Regions from separate parts of the Planococcus sp. APC 3906 genome, predicted to be linked through region 3. Evidence: predicted binding sites of a transcription regulator. Region 3 holds the regulator's gene; each other region holds the start of a gene.
The links. The regulator Rex, encoded in region 3, represses fermentation and respiration genes when NADH is low (regulators of the CRP and FNR family bind a similar motif). The targets are predictions, from matches to a motif close to TTGTGAAATATTTCACAA.
Positions count from the first base shown of each region.

Region 1 (4,229 bases), on a different contig from region 3:
GCAATGCCTCAACCAAAGCTACCCCGATGAACATAGTTGTTTGTAGAACGCCACGAGCTTCTGGCTGGCGAGCGATACCTTCTACTGTTTTTGAAACGATCATTCCGTTACCGATACCTGCACCTAGTGCTGCTAAACCTACTGCGATTGCTGCTGCTAATAAACCTAATGAACCTGTCATTGTGATGTTTCCTCCTCAGGATAGTTGTTTTTTTGTTTGCTCTGCTAGGAGCGTTTTATACTCAATGGTCTTCGCTGACTTTATGCGATAAATAAACCATCGTTAACATAACGAAAATGAATGCTTGGATTGCCCCGATAAAGATCGAGAATCCTTGCCATACCATCATCGGAAGGAATGCAGCGGCAAAACCGAATACACTTGCTCCGCCGAGTCCGGCCAATAATGCAAGAAGAATTTCTCCTGCGTAAATGTTTCCGTAAAGACGCAGACCGAGTGTCAGCGTATTTGCGAATTCCTCAATGATCTTAAGCGGGAAAAGGAATGACATCGGTTTGAAGTAATCCGCACCGTACCCTTTCAGCCCTTTCAGCTTGATGCCATAATAATGGCTCAAGATGATAACCATTGCTGCCAGCGTCATTGTTACAATCGGATCAGCTGTTGGTGATTTCCACCAAAGATCGCCGTTGACAATGATTGAGAAAGGGAGACCTAACATATTCGATACGAAGATGAACATGATTAGCGTTATTCCCAGCACATGGAACCTGCCGCCAGTTTTCCAGTCCATATTGCTTTTAATGATGCCCTTGACGAAATCCATGATCCATTCCATGAAGTTCTGCATGCCCGTAGGCTTCAGTTTCAAATTCCGTGTAGCAATAAAAGCAATGAGGAAAACGATAACAGCGGCAACAATTAGCATCAAAACATTCGACAAGTTGAACCATAAGCCGAATATCTCACGAGTTGGAGCGCCGTGATCCACGATAGTTTCACCTCTCTTTCACTTTTCTTAATGGTGTTTCACGTGATAGATAATCCGTTCCGCCAATAACAGAACATAAGGAATCATCAATCCAATTACCGTACTGACCAAGTGAACTTGCTCTGCGAAAAGAATTGCTATCGCAACAGCGGCAACACCTGATGCAAACCGTAATGCCGTTCCAAGCGAACGAACCTTCGAGCCTTCTGCCACCGCCCGGTCGAATTTTTCCATCCGGCGAACCAAAATCCACATATTATAAATGCCGAACAGGGATCCTATGATGAGGCCTGCAAAAATCGCCTGGTATGGGGTCAATCCCCAGCCTAAAACGAAAGCTGCCAGAATGAAATACATCATCTTTTTTAGGCGTTCATAAATTTCCCTAAGTCCATCCATTTTCTACTGGTCTCCTGATTCGAATTTTCGGACGGTCTGAAGCATTGCCCATACTCCGAGAGCTAATCCCGCAAGCAGGAAAATGATCAGAAATAGCGGGGCGGTTCCGAATTGTTCATCGAGCCACATACCTGTGAACAGACCGATGAGCACGGACCCGACAAGTTGTGAGAGGATGGCGCTGTAAAGTGCCATCGCTTGTAAGGGACTTTTTGTTGGGCGCATGATAAACCCCTCGAGTTTCGTTTTGATTTGACATAAAACCCTTAAAAAAGAGCAGTCGCATCAGGCTTCCAGAACAACATCTTTATGTATGAAAACCTTCTCATGCATACCCTTTGTAAGCATACATTAGGGGTAAATTCATGTCAATTGGATGAAGTGAAAAACATCACAAGCGATTCTGGGCTGACATATTGTCGACAAATTTAAAAACAAATGTCCATAACCTTTTCTAGTTATTGCTTGTTTTCGAAATAAGCATGCAGGGCTTCGACAATCCGCATCGATGCTTTTCCGTCTCCGTATGGATTGGATGCATGCGACATGCTTTCATAGGCCGCCTTGTCTGTCAGCAATTCTTTCGCCAAGCGATAGATATCTTCCTCATTTGTTCCGGCGAGCTTAAGCGTTCCTGCATCGATGCCTTCCGGACGCTCCGTTGTATCGCGCAGCACCAGAACCGGCTTGCCGAGCGATGGCGCTTCTTCCTGGACGCCGCCCGAATCGGTCAAAATAAAGAACGAGCGCGCTGCGAAGTTATGGAAGTCCAGCACTTCAAGCGGCTCGATCAAGTGAACCTGCTTGTTGTCTCCAAAAATTTCGTTTGCCACTTCACGCACTGCCGGATTCAGGTGAACCGGATAGACCACTTGGATATCGTCGTGTTCTTCTGTTAGGCGTTTGATGGCCCGGAACATATTGCGCATCGGTTCGCCCAGGTTTTCACGCCGATGGGCTGTCAGAAGAATCATCCGGTCCGAACCGATCTTCTCCAGCATCGGATGGCTATAGTCATCACGCACAGTCGTTTTCAACGCATCGATGGCTGTATTGCCGGTGATGTAAATGGTTTCTTCTTTTTTGTTTTCAGAACGCAGATTCTCGGCAGACTTTTCAGTCGGCGCGAAATGGATATCCGCTAAGACACCAGTCAATTGGCGGTTCATCTCTTCCGGATAAGGCGAGTACTTATTGAACGTACGCAGTCCGGCTTCGACGTGTCCGACAGCAATCTGGTTATAGAATGCCGCAAGCCCGGCGACAAAAGTCGTTGTGGTATCGCCATGGACAAGCACGATATCCGGCTTGGCCTCTTTCATGATGCCGTCCAAGCCTTCAAGTGCACGGGTTGTCACACCGCTCAGCGTCTGGCGGTCTTTCATGATGTTCAAATCGAAGTCCGGCGTGATTTTGAACGTCTCCAGGACTTGGTCAAGCATTTCGCGGTGCTGCGCAGTGACAGCCACCAGCGGCTCGATTGTTTCAGGATGCTTCTGGAGTTCCAGCACAAGCGGAGCCATCTTGATGGCTTCCGGCCGCGTGCCGAAAATCGTCATTACTTTCCACTTTTTCGTCAAGCTTATCCCGCCTTTTCACTTCATTGTCCAGACTCCGGTGGCCAGCCCCTCGAGGTCGCTTCGGTTTTGCCAACAATGGTAAAACGCCATTGCCAGCAAACCCTCCAGCGCTTGTCGGGGTTAAAACGGCCACCTGCGCTTTTCTTGCTTACTTAGTTCCGAATAAACGGTCTCCGGCGTCTCCTAGACCCGGAACGATATAGCCATGGTCGTTCAGCTTTTCATCAAGCGCCGCAATGTAGATATCGACATCAGGATGTGCTTGCTGCAATGCTTCTACGCCTTCAGGAGCGGCGATGATGCACATGAAACGGATTTTTTTCGCGCCGCGTTTTTTCAATGAATTAACAGCTTCAACTGCTGAACCGCCAGTAGCGAGCATCGGATCCACCACGATGAATTCACGTTCTTGCACGTCGGAAGGCAATTTCAAGTAGTATTCAACCGGCTGCAAAGTTTCTGGGTCACGGTACAAGCCGATATGCCCCACTTTCGCTGCTGGGATCAGTTTTAAAATTCCATCGACCATGCCGATGCCGGCGCGGAGAATCGGAACCACTCCTAGTTTTTTGCCTGACAATACATTCGACTTGGCCAATTGGACAGGCGTCTCGATTTCAATTTCCTCTAATGGAAGATCGCGCGTGATTTCAAAGGCCATCAACGTTGCGATTTCATCGACAAGCTCGCGGAATTCTTTGGTGCCCGTTGATTTGTCACGGATGTAAGTCAATTTATGCTGGATTAACGGATGATCAAATACATGTACTTTTCCCACTGCGAAACAGCTCCTTTTCAAACTTTATCCTATCTAGTATAACAGAATTTTTTTACCGCGACTCACTGCTTGCCGCATTGAGATTTTTCAGATTTTTTTCGGCTCAGGGTTTTAGGCTGCCATAAAACTTTCCCTCTCCCGCAGCGGAAAGGGTTGCTGTCCAATAGAGCCCCTTTTACAATCGCAAAAAAACCGGAGCATGGATGCTCCGGCTTACAATAGATTCGCTTCATCGAGTGACATCGGGCGATAGAAATAATAGCCTTGGCCGACACGGCAGCCCAGATTGATGAGCATTTCGCGCTGCTCATTCGTTTCGACTCCTTCTGCCACCGCCAGCATATGGAGATTCTCCGCCAGCTGGATGATTGTACGGACAATCGCCATCGTTGCAGGCTCATGCATTTTTGATATGAACGAACGGTCGATCTTGATTTCGTGTACAGGCAGTTTCTGGAGATAACTCAGCGATGAGTAACCAGTTCCAAAATCATCGATGGAGCTTGTAAAGCCGAAAGC
Region 1 covers NZ_JASDCW010000007.1:78,672-82,900, reverse strand. Annotated here, with positions in the region: gene atpE (F0F1 ATP synthase subunit C) at 1-181, opposite strand, end outside; gene atpB (F0F1 ATP synthase subunit A) at 243-953, opposite strand; gene QMA09_RS06315 (ATP synthase subunit I) at 981-1,352, opposite strand; gene QMA09_RS06310 (AtpZ/AtpI family protein) at 1,356-1,577, opposite strand; gene wecB (non-hydrolyzing UDP-N-acetylglucosamine 2-epimerase) at 1,811-2,932, opposite strand; gene upp (uracil phosphoribosyltransferase) at 3,081-3,710, opposite strand; gene QMA09_RS06295 (putative bifunctional diguanylate cyclase/phosphodiesterase) at 3,924-4,229, opposite strand, start outside.
Region 1: the regulator Rex is predicted to act here: its motif matches at 1,732-1,749, upstream of QMA09_RS06310 (AtpZ/AtpI family protein).

Region 2 (4,229 bases), on a different contig from region 3:
TTTGAATCATGTCGCCGATCGGGATTGCATACGCGATAAAGATAAGCGCAAATGCAATGCCGACCCAAATCGCCCAATTCTCCAAAAACTTCGGCGTGTGTTCTTTATCGCTTTCCGCTAACGGGAACTCGACGAAATCTTCGGGCCGTTCCGCTTTCGGCGACAGGAACATCGTCATGATGACGATATACATCAAGATCATCGCCGACAAGAACAGAATGCTGCCGCCGACTGCCATTGTGACGTGGCTTGTCAGGATGCCATCGAACCATTCCAGTGCAGAAGGATGATTATTGTACCCTGCATAAGCGGTGCGCCGGGGCGCCCCGAGCAGCCCCAGAATATGCTGCGACGTCGACATCAGCAGCATGCCAATCGTCCAAGTGATGATTTGGACGAATCCAAGACGCTGCATCGACTTCGTGAACTGGCGCCCAGTCAAGTAGGGAATCAGCCAGAACGTCAAGCCCATGAACGTCATCGCCACCGGTGTACCGACGGTGATGTGGAAATGGCCGACAATCCACAGCGTGTTGTGGACGACTTCATTGAGCTGGAAGCTTGCATTGATAATGCCGCCGGCGCCGCCGGGAATGAAGAATGCCATCGCGATGAAAATCGACGTGAAACGGACATCTTTCCAAGGCAGCATGCGGAACCAGCCGAACAAGCCGACGGCGCCTTTTTTGCGCCCTGAAATTTCAAAGTTCGCAAACATCGTGAATGCTGTCATCAAGGACGGCACGATGACCATGAATGTCAGAACAACTTGAAGGAATTTCCAGAAGTTCGAAATCCCTGGCTCAGTCAACTGATGGTGGAAGCCGACCGGAATGGAGAAAAGGATGAACAAAACGAATGACAGACGCGCCAGGGAATCACTGAATACTTTGACGCCAAGCAATTTCGGCACGATCAAATACCATGCCATATACGCCGGCAATAGCCAGAAATACACAAGCGGGTGGCCAAAATACCAGAACAATGAGCGGCTGAGTTCGACGTTGATCGTATCCGTCCAGCCAAATGCCCAAGGAATGTATTGGAACAACACGGTCGCTACGACGCCTAAGCAGGCGATGAGCCACATAACGATAGTTGTAATGGTCATGAATGCGAACAGCGGGCTCAAGTGCCCTTTGTTTTTGCGGCGCCATGCCATGTAATGGCCGATCAGCGCAAAGCTGCTGATCCAAGTTCCGATGATAAAGAGCGCCAACCCTACATAAAACCAGCCGCTAGCTTTAAGCGGTGCGTAGAATGTATAAAGCACAGAAGCTTTGCCGGAAACGATCATCACGGTCGCCATGACCGTACCCAGCAGGGTCACCCAAAAGCCGACCCATGAGTACAAGCGCACTTTCGGTCCGAATGTGCCGATGCTTTTGCTCATGCCTGTTGTAAAGAAGGCAAAAATGAAGAATGTCGTAAATATAAGTGCTAATAATACGCCGTGGGCGGTCAAGATTTGATAATAATCCAGCCAAGCTGGCAATTGCAATGCATCATTGCGGATAAACACCTGCAGCAGTCCAGCCAATGTCCCGATCAGGAAGGCCGCGTAAGCGACGCCGATATTTGCCAATGCGATTTTTCTGTCTTTTACAGCAATCATCTTAATACACCTCTATTTCACTGGACATCATGTGATGGCCCGTACCGCAGTATTCGTTGCAAAGAATCAAATACTTGCCAGGCTTCTCAAATGTGTAGGATTTCGTCGTAATTTGGCCAGGAACGACCATCATATTGACTTTTGTGTTATCAATTGTAAAACTGTGGACCACGTCTGTGCTGGTCACTTTGAAAATGATTTCTTTGCCGGCTGGCACTTTCATCTCCGGTGCGTTATAGCCGAAAGCCATCGCTACGATTGTCACTTGATAGGTATCATCATCCAGCTGAGAAACGCCTGGATTATCAAATGGCGCTGTTTCATTCACTTTTTCCGGGTCGATCGTATCCATCCCGCCTGACGGGGTGTGGTCATGGGAAAAGGCGCTGACGCCGACGACGCTCAAAAATACAATGAGCGAAGCAATCCCGAAAACAAGCCAAATCTTTTCGTACTTATGTAAATGCATATCCATCTTCTCCTTTTTTCATCCGTTTATGCTGCATGTCCTGCAGCTTATCTTGCCACGTACATCATGTAGACTACGACCCACATTACTACAATAATGACGCCTACGAAAAACACACTCACCAATGTCCCTTTTAAATTCACGCCTTGATGTTCATCGTATTTCTTGCTCATCCGCTCTCACCTCTTGTATTTATCTCTTGCTTCCAGATTAAGGCTTTGCTTCCGAAGACATTGTGATAAATGTCACACCTGTATCATTTTTTAGGTGCATTTTCATATTTTGGACAAAAAAACAAGCTGATCCGGATGGGATCAGCTTGTTTTGCAGGAATAGAGGATTGATTTATATTATTGGCGAACCGTTTTCAATGCCTTCGACCACGGGATAACCTGGTCCAGCATTTGGTTGACTGAATCTGCCTGCACCGGAGCCGCTTTCAGTTCAGCGCCGTTTTCAAAGTCCGTGAATAAAGATAGAGCCGGGTGGACGCGGACATCCGCTACTGACAATTCACCCAGGATGCCGCGCAAATGTTCTGCAGCGCGCGCTCCGCCAACCGAACCGTATGAAACGATGCCGGCTGCTTTGTTGTTCCATTCTACGCGCAAATAATCCAATGCATTTTTCAGGGAACCTGTAATGGAATGGTTATACTCCTGCGCGATAAAAACAAAGCCGTCCTGTGCCGCAACAGCTTCGGACCATCCCGCAGCGCCGGAAGCGTCTCCGCCATTTTCGCCGAGCAGCGGCAATTTATAATCAGCGATGTCGATGATCGTGTAGTTCGCATCTCCGCGTTTGTCAGCCAATTCTTTTACCCAATCCCCTACTTGCGGGCTTAAGCGGCCTTCGCGTGTCGAGCCTAAGATGATGCCGATGTTCAATGGTGTCATTGTTATTTCCTCCTTTGGTTGTTCAGTTTGCTGTGTTCCGAATAATTTATTTAGAAATCCCATTTTATCGATTTTCTCCCTTACAAATATTCTTTATCGATTTTGCGTGTGCTGCGTACCGTATCGATCGGACGCACCATTTTTTCAATCGCTTCGCGTTTTCCTTCGAGGAATGGCGGCAAGGATAATTTTTCACCCATCGTTTCATACGGCTCGTCGCCCATGAAGCCCGGTCCGTCTGTCGCCCATTCGAAAAGGATGCCTTGTGCCACACGTGCGTAAAGTGATTCGAAGAAGAAACGGTCCACATAGCCCGATGTGTTGAATCCTAATGTTTGCATGCGGTCGATCCATTCTTTCAAAACATCGGTATCCGCTACCCGGAATGCCGCATGGTGGACAGTGCCAAAGCCTTGGCGGCCAGCCGGCAGCAATTTATTGTGCTCAACGATCACTTGCGCGCCATTGCCGCCTTCGCCTACCTCGAACAGGTGCAGCGATCCTTCTTTAGCGATTTCCCGCATCAGCAGCGCTTTTTCCAATACTTCTTTCAATTGTTCGAATTCCGCAATGCGGATGTGGATCGGACCCAGCCCAGTGATTGCGAATTCAAGCGGCACCGGGCCGTTTTGCCACGGCGTTCCAGCTGCGACGCCTTCGTTGTGTTCGTCAGAAATCAGCATGTATTGCTGATCGTCGAAATCCGAGAACGAAATGGTTTGTTTGCCGAAAACTTCCTGGATGCCTTTATGTTTCACTTCGTATTTATCAAAACGCTTGACCCAGTAAGCCAAAGCTTCGTCAGTCGGGACGCGGAACGCTGTTTTGTAAATTTCGTTCGTGCCATGCGTGCCTTTCGGGATGCCGGGAAAATCGAAAAACGTCATATCGGTGCCAGCTGAACCCTTGTCATCCGAGAAAAACAAATGGTAGGTCTGGATATCATCTTGGTTCACTGTTTTCTTGACCAGGCGCATGCCCAGTACATAGGTGAAAAACTCGTAGTTCTTTTCGGCACTGCTCGTGATGGCCGTTACGTGGTGGATTCCTTTTAATTCATTCATGAAAATCTCTCCTTTAAATAAAGTATGGGTTAATATCTCGAATTCGAGATATATGATTAAAAAAATTTGAGCCCAAATCAGTGGCTGGAAAAGTGAATCGTACTTGCGAATAAATTATCTTTAATTCGAGATAATAATACCATGCATTTTTTAAACCGTCAACAACTTGATTTCAAAATCAAAAA
Region 2 covers NZ_JASDCW010000006.1:68,657-72,885, forward strand. Annotated here, with positions in the region: gene QMA09_RS05545 (b(o/a)3-type cytochrome-c oxidase subunit 1) at 1-1,615, opposite strand, end outside; gene QMA09_RS05550 (cytochrome c oxidase subunit II) at 1,617-2,084, opposite strand; gene QMA09_RS05555 (cytochrome C oxidase subunit II) at 2,132-2,257, opposite strand; gene QMA09_RS05560 (NADPH-dependent FMN reductase) at 2,435-3,043, opposite strand; gene QMA09_RS05565 (ring-cleaving dioxygenase) at 3,061-4,044, opposite strand.
Region 2: the regulator Rex is predicted to act here: its motif matches at 2,318-2,335, upstream of QMA09_RS05555 (cytochrome C oxidase subunit II).

Region 3 (4,229 bases):
TCGCCGGCAAGGGGCTTAAGTTCTTTCATGATCGTCTTCAGCAGCGTCGATTTGCCGACGCCGTTCGGCCCGACAAGTGCCATGCTTTCCTGGCGGTACAGTTTCAGCGAGATGTTTTTGGCGACTGGCTCGCCGCTATAGCCGATAGCGAGCGAATTGACGGTCAGCACATCGTTGCCGCTTTGTTTGTCGATGGTGAAGCCGAAACGCGCGGATTTCTCGCTGCCATCCGGTGCACCCATCCATTCTGTTTTTTCCAGGATCTTGCGGCGGCTCTGTGCCATCTTCGTTGTCGATGCGCGCACAAGGTTGCGCTGGACATAATCTTCGAGCTTGGCTTTTTCGCCTTGCTGCTTTTCAAATTGCTTCATGTCGAGTTCGTATTGCTTCGCTTTCTCGTCAAGATAGCGGCTGTAATTGCCCGTGTACTTTTTGACGCGATGCCGTGACACTTCATAAACAAGCGTAACGACCTGGTCGAGGAAGTAACGGTCATGCGAGACGATCAGCAGGGCGCCGGGGTAATTCTTCAAATAATTCTCGAGCCAGCTCAGCGTTTCGATGTCAAGATGATTTGTCGGTTCATCGAGGATCAAGAGCTGTGGCTTGGACAGCAGAAGTTTCGCCAGCATGAGCCGCGTCTTCTGGCCGCCGGACAAGGATACGACCTTTTTGCCGTAGTCGTCCGCATAGAATTTCATGCCGTGGAGGATGGCGCGGGTATCGGCTTCGAACTGGTAGCCTCCGGCATCCTTGAAATCATGCTGGAGCGTGTCGTACTCTTTCATGACCTTGTCGTACAGCTCTGCATCGTCATGGACTTCCTGTTCAGCCATCCGGGCTTCAAGGCGGCGGAGCTGGGCTTCCTGTTCGCGGAAATGCGCGAAGATCGTCATCATTTCCTCCCACACGGTCGCGTCGGATTCCAGATCATTCTGCTGTTCCAAATAGCCGATGGTCAAATCTTTCGGCATGATGATTTCGCCGCTGTCATAAGACATCTCACCGGATATGATTTTCAAAAGCGTCGATTTGCCCGCGCCGTTGCGGCCTACCAGTGCAACGCGGTCGCGGTGTTGGACTTCCAGTTTGACGCCTGAGAGGATCTCATCTGCGCCGAACGATTTATGGACTTGGTTTACTTGCAGTACTATCATGCGGGTCACCTCAATTCTACTTCAAGTGTAGCCCATAGGGCGGCTGTCCGCAATAAAGCCAGCTTTACATCTGGAGGTTCCTAATGTAAGATAGTATCGATTTGACAAGACCTCAGGAGGTAAGCTGGCATGCTGCACGAACCAACCAAAATTCCGCAGGCGACGACGAAACGCCTGCCGCTATATTACCGTTTCATCCAGAATTTCGCGAATGCCGGGCAAAAGCGGATTTCCTCCCAGGAATTGAGTGAAGCGATGAAAATCGACTCCGCTACAATCCGCCGTGATTTTTCCTACCTCGGGGCATTCGGCAAAAAAGGCTATGGCTACGATGTCCAGGGCTTGCTCGAATTTTTCCGCAAGACCCTGGATCAGGATGAAGCGACGAACGTCGCGTTGATCGGCGTCGGCCATCTCGGCAGCGCATTCCTCAAATACAATTTCCAGCGCAACCACAATACGAAAATCGTGCTGGCTTTCGATACAAACAGTCCGCTTGAAGGCGAACGGATCAGCGGCATCGACACGTACCATCCGGACCGCATTGAAGAGAAAATCGCTGAATACGGCATCGAAGTGGTCATCCTCACTGTGCCGTCAAGGTCAGCGCAGGAAGTGACCGACCGGCTTGCGAAAACCGATATCAAGGGCATACTCAACTTCACGCCAGTGCGCATTGCCGTGCCGGAACACATCCGCGTGCAGACCATCGATTTGTCCGTCGAGCTGCAGACGCTGATTTACCAAATCAAGCAGCAATGACTTAAAATCTTCACATTTGCAGGGCTTCTCGAAATAGCCAAAAGGGCTCTAATGATGTAGAATAAAGCCATAATACAGGAGGTGCCTCGTATGCCAGGTCCAATGAGTATAATCGTTATTGGTATTGTTGCTTTGCTTGTTTTCGGCCCGAAGAAGTTGCCGGAACTTGGAAAAGCGTTTGGTTCGTCTTTGCGTGAGTTCAAAAATGCTACAAAAGGACTTGTAGATGATGAAGACGATAACAAAGTAGATTTGAAAAAGAAAGAAGAGCAAAAGGAAATACGTTAGGATGTTTGTCCGATGACAGAAAAAGATATGACTTTAGTTGAACATATAGTTGAATTGCGAAAACGGCTCACCATTGTAGTCGTTTTCTTTGTATTAGCGCTCATTATCAGCTTTTTCCTTGCCCAACCGCTGATTCAGTATCTGCAGTATACAGAAGAAGCGAAAAATCTTACCTTGAACGCGTTCAAAATTACGGATCCGCTGATGATTTTTATGCAAGTCACCATGATTTTGGCGCTTATCTTCACTTCGCCCGTGATCATGTATCAATTCTGGGCATTTATCAGCCCGGGTCTTCTTGAAAAAGAACGGCGGGCAACGTTAAGCTATATCCCATTTTCCTTACTGTTGTTTTTGGGCGGGATCGCTTTTTCCTATTTGGTCCTGTTTCCGTACGTGATCGGGTTTATGCTGAATATCTCGGACAATATGGATATCCAGGAAACTATCGGGATCAATGAATACTTCCAATTCCTGTTCCAGATCACGCTGCCGTTCGGCTTGATTTTCCAGCTGCCGGTCGTGATGCTGTTCTTGACGAGGCTTGGTTTTATCACACCGATGCTGATGACGAAATACCGCAAGTATTCGTATCTCGTATTGGTCATCATCGCGGCGTTCATCACGCCGCCGGACATCGTCTCGCATATGATTGTGACGCTGCCGTTGATCGTGCTGTATGAGTTCAGTATCATTATCGCTAAAATCGGCTACCGCAAGTTTTTGAAAGCGGAGCAGCAGCAGCAAATCATCGAACAACAAGAAAGCCTTCCACCGAATTAAATCGGGGAAGGCTTTTTTCGTTATGCAGCTGTTATTGGAGTTTTTCTAGTTCTTTCAAGAACCCCTGGATCTTATCCATATTGAGCTGAATGGCCATGACATAGCCGTTCAGCAGGACGTGCGCGATAATTGGCGTGATGATGCGCTTCGTTTTCTGGTAAAGGAATGCGAGCACGAGCCCAGTGGAGAAATACGTCAGCAAGTGCGTCATTTCCATGTGGACTAGCCCGAAAGCCAATGCGCTGACGGCAGTGGCAACCCAGAAGTTCGTGGTTTGGTTCAGTGAGCCGAAAATGACCCGGCGGAAGACGAGTTCTTCAAGGACAGGGGCGAATAGGACGATTGCCAGTATCGTGAGCGGCACAACTTCAGCGACGCTGACGAGCGCCATCGTGTTCTCAGAGCCCGGATCGATGCCGATGGCCATTTCAATCATGACCGCGAGCGACTGACCAATCAGCAGGAGCAGGAAACCGAGGACTCCCCAGACGAATGCCATTGGGAGACCCGTTCTTTTGCCTTTCCAGATATCGAAAAAGCGTTTGTCCCGAAGCACGAGAATGAGTGTGGCGACAAAGCCGATGCCCATGGAACTGACGATGAGCCAACCGGTAGTGGTCATCCGTGCTGTTGCTTCGTCCAGGCCCTGGCCCTCGAAATAACCCATAGTTGGTGCGATGAAGAATGCCGGTGCAAGCTGCATCACGATAAAGATGAGCAGGACATAAAGTGGTGTCTTTTTGGTCTTGCGCTTCGCGGTGACACTCAGTTTGCTTTTGCCATTGCGGCTTGTATCTGTCTGCGCTTTTAAATTCAATTTCATTTCAGGTGGGTTCCTTTCGTTAATGCGTGTTCCTTCTATTGTAGAACTTTCAAGAGGGGACCGCAAAGATTTGATGTATGGAAAAAAGCGAGCAGCATACGAATAAGGGGAAATGTTGATTTCACATTAAGGTTGGCGGAAGCAGTTGAATCCACATCGACTTTACAAAGTTTACACAAAGTCCTGGTATTATAAATGCAGAGAGAAGCAGTTGAATTGCAGTGATTTTGGAAGTTGGGAAGAAAGGGGAAGGAAGAATGAAAAAACAATTACTGGTTGTGTCTATTATCAGCGTCATTGTGTTTATTGTCTTGCAAGTGAATCGGCTGCTAAACGTCGATTTTGTAGGAGGCTATCAGAGCCAAATCACCACATACGTATACATTTTTATTTTCGCCGTACTGATAGGGACGATT
Region 3 covers NZ_JASDCW010000005.1:166,259-170,487, reverse strand. Annotated here, with positions in the region: gene QMA09_RS05150 (ABC-F family ATP-binding cassette domain-containing protein) at 1-1,157, opposite strand, end outside; gene QMA09_RS05145 (redox-sensing transcriptional repressor Rex) at 1,287-1,919, shown strand; gene QMA09_RS05140 (twin-arginine translocase TatA/TatE family subunit) at 2,010-2,207, shown strand; gene tatC (twin-arginine translocase subunit TatC) at 2,220-2,990, shown strand; gene QMA09_RS05130 (CPBP family intramembrane glutamic endopeptidase) at 3,022-3,813, opposite strand; gene QMA09_RS05125 (hypothetical protein) at 4,071-4,229, shown strand, end outside.